DNA from 3 places in the Devosia rhizoryzae genome. Region 3 is predicted to be linked to each of the others. Evidence: predicted binding sites of a transcription regulator. Region 3 holds the regulator's gene; each other region holds the start of a gene.

Region 1 (2,269 bases), 790 kb from region 3:
CGACAAGGCCAACCGCGATCGGTGTCCAGGCGGGGATCGGCGAAGGATGGTTGGCGCCTTCGCCAAGGCTCGACAGACCATAGACGAGGCCACCGAAAGCCAGAGCCGACAGGATGACCGAGACCACATCGAGCGGCGAATAGCGCGGCGTCGAGACATTACGGATGCGGGTCACGCCGAGGACTAGAGCACCCAGCGCGATCGGCAGGGTGAAATAGAACATGAAGCGCCAGTCGAAGTGGCCGAGGATGAAACCGCCAATAGTGGGGCCAATCGCCGGCGCCACCGACATGACGATCGAAATATTGCCCATGGTCTTGCCGCGCCCTTCGGGCGGCACCAGGGTCATCACCGTCGTCATCAACAACGGCATCATGATCGCCGTGCCCACGGCCTGAACGACGCGGCCGACGATCAGCAGCTCAATCCCTGCAGCCAGAGCGCAGATCAGGGTTCCAGCTGAAAACACCGACATGGCCAGCATGAACATTGGGCGCGTGTTGATGCGCTGAAGCAGGAAACCCGTGATCGGGATCACCACCGCCATGGTCAAAAGGAAGGCCGTGGTCAGCCACTGTGCGGCGCCGGCGGTCACGCCGAGATCGGTCATCAGGTGCGGAATGGCGACGCTCATGATGGTTTCGTTCAAAAACACCACGAAGGTCGAGACCAGCAGGATGGCGATGACCAGCCGGTTCCGTGCTGCATTGTCGGGATGGTGAGGCGCGCTTTGCGGCAGCGCATCCATGGTCGCGTCCATAGTCATCTCGTGTCCCTTTCAAGGATCGTGTCGCCCTCACGACGGAGGAGGCCATCAGCCTTCGACATCTTTTCCAAACTTCCGTGACAAGCCTTGTCAGCAAAGCCGCACGCGCCGCGCGAGCGGACGAGTGGCGAGCGGTTGATGGGCCTGGCGGAGCGCGGTTGTCTACGCTCACGAAGTCGCGACGTCCAGTCTTGTAATGCATGAGCGCTATGCCGATATGACAGTCAGGCGAGCACGCTCACATTGTAGTGTTCTTGTTTTGTTCTCAGAAAGCTGATAGCCATATCGGTGTCGCCCGTAGATGATTCATCGTCTTGGTGCGCTAGTCTGGAGAACCGAAAATGGCCCTCTATCAGGCCCCCTCTTTCGAAGCCCTGGAACGTCTGAGCCTCAGCCGCGATGCCGACCTCGCACGGCGTGAGCTACTGCAGCCCGAGCGTATTCGTGGTCGAGGCGCACAGACCAATCGCGTCGGCCGGTTCGAGACGCATCAGCGCGACAGCTTCGATGACGGCTGGGGCACGGTCGAGCCGCTGCCCATGTTCGAGACGGTGGAACATACCGAGCGCGCCAAGACCATCATTACCTCCAATGATAGCCCAGACATTGCATTCGAGCGCTCGATCAACGCTTATCGCGGGTGCGAGCATGGTTGTTCCTATTGCTTTGCCCGCCCGACCCACGCCTATCTCGGCCACTCCGCCGGGATCGACTTCGAGCGCGACATCTATGTTAAATCCAATGCCGTCGAAGCCCTGCGCGCTGAAATTGGGGCCAAGAACTATAAGCCGAAGCCCATTGCCATGGGCACCAACACCGACCCCTACCAACCAGCCGAGCGCAAGCACAAGCTGACACGGGGCATTCTGGAAGTGATGCTCGAAACCAAGCATCCGGTCATGATCGTCACCAAGTCGGCGCTAATCATCCGCGACCTCGACCTGCTGACCGAACTGGCCAAGCAGGGTCTCGTCAAGGTCGCGATTTCAGTCACCTCCATGGACCACAAGCTTTCCCGCAAGATGGAGCCGCGCGCGTCCTCCCCGGCCCGTCGCCTCGAAGCCATCCGGCTCTTGAGCGAAGCCGGCGTGCCGACCGCCATCTTTGCCTCGCCAATGATCCCGGCCATCAACGACATGGAGCTCGAACGCATCCTCGATGCCGGCAAGGCGCAAGGCGCCGTCAGCGCCTCGATGGTGCTGCTGCGCCTTCCCGGCGAAGTGCGCGACGTGTTCCGCGAATGGTTGTTGCGCCACTTCCCCGATCGCGTACGCCACGTTCTTTCGCTCGTCCGCGATACCCGCAGCGGCAAGGACTACGACGCGCGCTGGGGCACCCGCATGACCGGCGAAGGTCCCTATGCCGTCCTGCTGCGCCAGCGCTTCGAAAAGGCATGCGAACGCTACGGCCTCAACACCAAGCATCCCAGCCTGCGCACCGATCTCTTCGAAGCCCCAAGGCTGGAAAGCAAGCAGATGAGCTTGTTTTAAGGCACCCCCACCC
Region 2 (2,269 bases), 980 kb from region 3:
CCGCGCCGCCATCTGGCAGATCGATCGCGAAACCGGCGCCTCCCGCGTCTTCGCCTCCGGCCTGCGCAACCCCAATGGTCTCAACTTCCACCCCGACACGGGCGAACTCTGGACCGTGGTCAACGAGCGCGACGAGCTCGGCCCCAACCTCGTGCCCGATTATCTGACCTCGGTGCAGGAAGACGGCTTCTACGGCTGGCCCTACAGCTACTACGGCCAGAACGTCGACCCGCGCGTCTCCCCGCCGCGCCCCGATCTCGTCGAAACCGCCATCAAGCCCGATTACGCGCTTTCGAGTCACGTCGCCGCCCTCGGTCTCGCCTTCACCGACGACAGCGCCATGCCCGAGCAATACCTCAATGGCGCTTTCATCGGTAATCGCGGCAGCTGGAATCGCGACCACTTCAACGGCTACAAGGTCATCTATGTGCCCTTTACCGATGGCAGGCCTTCCGGCCCCGCGATCGACGTCGTCACCGGCTTCCTCGATGGCGACAATGCCCACGGCCGTCCCGTCGGCCTTGCCATGGACGGCACCGGCGCCCTGCTGATTGCCGACGACGCCGGCAACACCGTCTGGCGCGTCGCCGCTGAAGGCGGCACCGCTATCGCCGAAGTGATCCCCACCGACCGCGTGACCCCGCCCGCTGCGGCAGCTGAGGTACCCGCTCTTGCTCCGGCAACTGCAGCAACCCCAGCTGTCCCAACCGAAGGCACCCCCGAGCCACCGCAAACCGACATCGCCCCCGCCGTCGGCCCCGCAAACGGCGCCCCCACCCCTCCCGCGCAATAGCACCAGCCCCTCCCCACCCCCGATCCACTCCTCCCCCTCCTAAAGGGGGAGGCCGGGTGGGGGTCTCTCCGGCGGCTGTGGGCCTCTTTCCTCCGTTCAACATTGTGATGTGCAATCCCCCTCTTCATGTCCTAAACACAGAACAAAGGACGAACGATGGTAGCTCTCACTCTCACGCGAAAACTCGCGATCCTGGCCGACGCCGCCAAATACGATGCCTCCTGCGCCTCGAGCGGCAGCGAAAAACGCAACAGCGCCGGCACCAAGGGCATCGGCTCGACCGAAGGCAGCGGCATTTGCCACTCCTACGCTCCGGACGGTCGCTGCATCAGCCTGCTCAAGCTGCTGCTGACCAATTTCTGCATCTACGACTGCGCTTATTGCATCAACCGCTCGTCCTCCAATGTGCAGCGCGCCCGCTTTTCCGTGGACGAAGTCGTGCAGCTCACCCTCGACTTCTACCGCCGCAACTACATCGAGGGGCTCTTCCTTTCGTCCGGCATCATCAAGTCGCCCGACCACACGATGGAAGAAATGGTCCGCGTCGCCCGCACCCTGCGCGAAGTGCACCTCTTCCAGGGCTACATCCACCTCAAGGTCATCCCCAATGCCAGCCCGGAACTCTTGGCCGAAGCCGGCCGCTGGGCCGATCGCCTTTCCACCAATATCGAGCTTCCCACCGATACGGCGCTCGAGCACTTCGCACCCGAAAAGCGACCGGCGGAAATTCGCACGGCCATGGCCCGTCTGCGGGGCAAGCTCGATGAAGCCAAGCCCGAGGGCAAGCCGAAGGCCAAGCCGCAAAAATTTGCGCCTGCCGGCCAATCGACCCAGATGATCATCGGCGCCGATGCCGCTAACGACTCCGCCATTCTGACCCGCGCCGCCGGCCTCTACTCCGGCTATAACTTGAAGCGCGTCTACTATTCCGCCTTTTCGCCCATTCCCGACGCCAGCTCCAAGCTGCCGCTGCGGCCACCACCGCTGATGCGCGAACATCGCCTCTACCAGGCCGATTGGCTGATCCGTTTTTATGGCTTCGATGTTCCCGAAATCGTCCAGGGTGGCGAAAATGGCGATCTCGATCTTGCCATCGATCCAAAGCTCGCCTGGGCTCTCAAGCAACGCCAGAGCTTTCCAGTCGACGTCAACCGCGCCGACCGCGAAATGCTGCTGCGCGTCCCCGGCCTCGGCATCAACGCCGTCGATCGCATCATCCGCTCCCGCCGCCACCATCGCCTGACCCTTGCCGATGTCGCGCGCATGACCGCCTCCATTGATAAGGTCCGCCCCTTCATCGTCACCGGCGATTGGTCCCCCGGCGGCGCCATCGACGATCAGCGCCTGCGCCAGAAGCTGACGCCGCAGCCCAAGCAACTCTCGCTCTTCTGATGCTGGCCATCCGTCTCGAAAAGCTCAACGACCTCGACGAATGGCGCGGCAAGGCCCGCCGCCTGCTCGCCGCCGGTATGGAGC
Region 3 (2,269 bases):
CTGGTCCAAGGCCCATAAGGTCGAGCATTTCAGCCTGGCTCGTGAGGTCCCAGATGCTTTTGCGCACCAGTTCCGGGTCGGGGCTGTTGAGGACGATGAACTGGCTGGGGTGAAAGGAGAGCCGCAGGCCAAGCTCGCGCGCCCGCTTGCCGATGATTGCGAGATCTCCTGCGCAGTCCTGCACCATCGAGTGGAACTGCGGCATGTCGGGGTGGGTGGCATAAGGCGCAAGGTCAGAAGACATGCGGTACATGCTGATCTGGTGCTTCACCAGATAGTCGAAGATATCCGAGAGATACCCCAGCGAGACACGAAGATGGGGGTTGGATTGCGAGCGACGCGCGTCGTTGCTTTTGAGCGCAGGGTTGCCCAGCACCTTGACGGGAAAGCCGAGCTTGAGGAGATTGGACATTCACATTGCCTCCGAGGAGGGAATGCACGACTCTTTACGCCGTTCCGAAATGATAGAGCCGGGCGAACCCGGCTCGAAGCATTCTAGTACTTGCGCAGAAGGCCAATGAGACGGCCCTGAACCTTGACGCGATCAGGCGGGAAGATGCGGGTCTCGTAGGCGGGGTTGGCCGCTTCCAGCGCCACGGTATTGCCCTTGCGGCGCAGGCGCTTAAGCGTTGCTTCCTCGTCGTCGACCAGGGCGACGACGATCTCGCCGGTGCCGGCCGTGTCCTGGCGCTTGATGACTACGGTGTCGCCATCGAAGATGCCGGCTTCGATCATCGAGTCGCCGCGCACTTCGAGCGCATAGTGGTCACCGGCACCCAGCATTTCCGGCGGGACCTGGATGGTGTGGGTGTGCTGTTCGATCGCAGAGATCGGCGTACCCGCCGCGATCCGGCCCATGACCGGGATCGAGACGGGGCGGGCATATTCTTCTGCCGCAACGCCGCGGGCCGGCGACGTGCTGAGCTTGCCCAAGCTGCCTTCGATCACCGACGGCTCGAAGCGCGCCTTGCGGCCACCGAGCGAGGGGTTCATTGAATCGGGAAGCTTCACCACTTCCAGGGCGCGGGCGCGGTTCGGCAGGCGGCGGATGAAGCCGCGTTCTTCAAGCGCCGTGATCAGCCGGTGAATGCCGGATTTGGACGCCAGATCCAGCGCGTCTTTCATTTCGTCAAAGGATGGGGGGATGCCGCTTTCCTTCATCCGTTCATGGATGAACATGAGCAACTCGTGTTGTTTGCGCGTCAGCATCGGCCCGGCATCCTAGAATCGGAACATAGACAGAACGGTTATAATCGTTCCATTTATGTTCTGCAATGCCACAAATAAAACACGGGTCAGAATGCGTCGATCGACAGGGCTTCGACTATCGCGCCGGCCCCTTGACCGGAGTCATGCTCTGGCTGGGTGATCAGCATGTCGGCCTTGGACAGCGACGAGGTGTGGCCACTGTCGGTCTGCGCGATTGGGAGAAGGGTGGGGCCGCTTGTAGAGTGGACCAGCTGCGCGCGCATGAAGTGGCGGCGGGCGGTGTTTGGCGGGGTCGGTGCGGCGAGCGGCAGATGCCAGTGCGGCGGTTCGGCATAGCCGAGCCAGGCGCGCAGTGCCGGCTTGATGAAGACGATGGCGGTGACCAGCGCCGAGACGGGATTGCCAGGCAGGCCGAAGACCAGGGTCTTGCCGCGCATGCCGAACATCAGGGGTTTTCCCGGGCGCATGTTGATGCGCCAGAAATCGAGCGAGACGCCGAGGTCTTTGAGCACATCCTGAACGAGGTCATGTTCGCCGACCGAAGCGCCGCCGGTGGTGATCAACACATCCGGTTCGCTTGCAAAGGCCTCCGCAAGACGGGTGCGGAGCAGGTCGATGTCGTCGCCGATGATGCCGTGATCGGTGATGGTCTCGGCATAGGGCTTCAGCAGCGCGGCAAGGGCGAAGCTGTTGGAGCCGACGATCTGGTCGGGCCCGAGCGGTGTGCCTGGCACGACAAGCTCATTACCGGTGGCAACGAGACCGATGCGGGGACGCCTGGCGACGGTGAGTTCTGCGTGGTTTGCCGCTGCTGCCACGGCGATATGCATCGGTGTCAGCAGCGTGCCGGGCTCCAAAAGCGCCTGACCCGTAGCGAAATCGTTACCCTTCGGCCGAATGCTGTGGCCAAGCCGGGCAGGGGCGGTGAAGCGGACGAAATCGCTATCGCGCTGCGCTTCTTCCTGCATGATTACCGTGTCGGCGCCGGAGGGAAGGGGCGCGCCGGTGAAGATGCGGACGGCTTCGCCGGCAGACACCGTGCCGTCGAATGCGGTTCCAG

The links. The regulator LexA, encoded in region 3, represses DNA repair genes until DNA is damaged. The targets are predictions, from matches to a motif close to TGTTCNNNNTGTGTTCNG.
Region 1: JI748_RS10045 (PA0069 family radical SAM protein) is a predicted target of LexA. The motif match lies at 1,016-1,033, and genes of this name have one in related genera.
Region 2: JI748_RS01165 (putative DNA modification/repair radical SAM protein) is a predicted target of LexA. The motif match lies at 932-949, and genes of this name have one in related genera.

The regions. Positions count from the first base shown of each region.
Region 1 covers NZ_CP068046.1:2,013,673-2,015,941, forward strand. Annotated here, with positions in the region: gene JI748_RS10040 (MDR family MFS transporter) at 1-760, opposite strand, end outside; gene JI748_RS10045 (PA0069 family radical SAM protein) at 1,108-2,256, shown strand.
Region 2 covers NZ_CP068046.1:242,482-244,750, reverse strand. Annotated here, with positions in the region: gene JI748_RS01170 (PQQ-dependent sugar dehydrogenase) at 1-793, shown strand, start outside; gene JI748_RS01165 (putative DNA modification/repair radical SAM protein) at 950-2,185, shown strand; gene JI748_RS01160 (UdgX family uracil-DNA binding protein) at 2,185-2,269, shown strand, end outside.
Region 3 covers NZ_CP068046.1:1,227,344-1,229,612, forward strand. Annotated here, with positions in the region: gene uvsE (UV DNA damage repair endonuclease UvsE) at 1-412, opposite strand, end outside; gene lexA (transcriptional repressor LexA) at 496-1,209, opposite strand; gene JI748_RS06155 (molybdopterin molybdotransferase MoeA) at 1,296-2,269, opposite strand, start outside.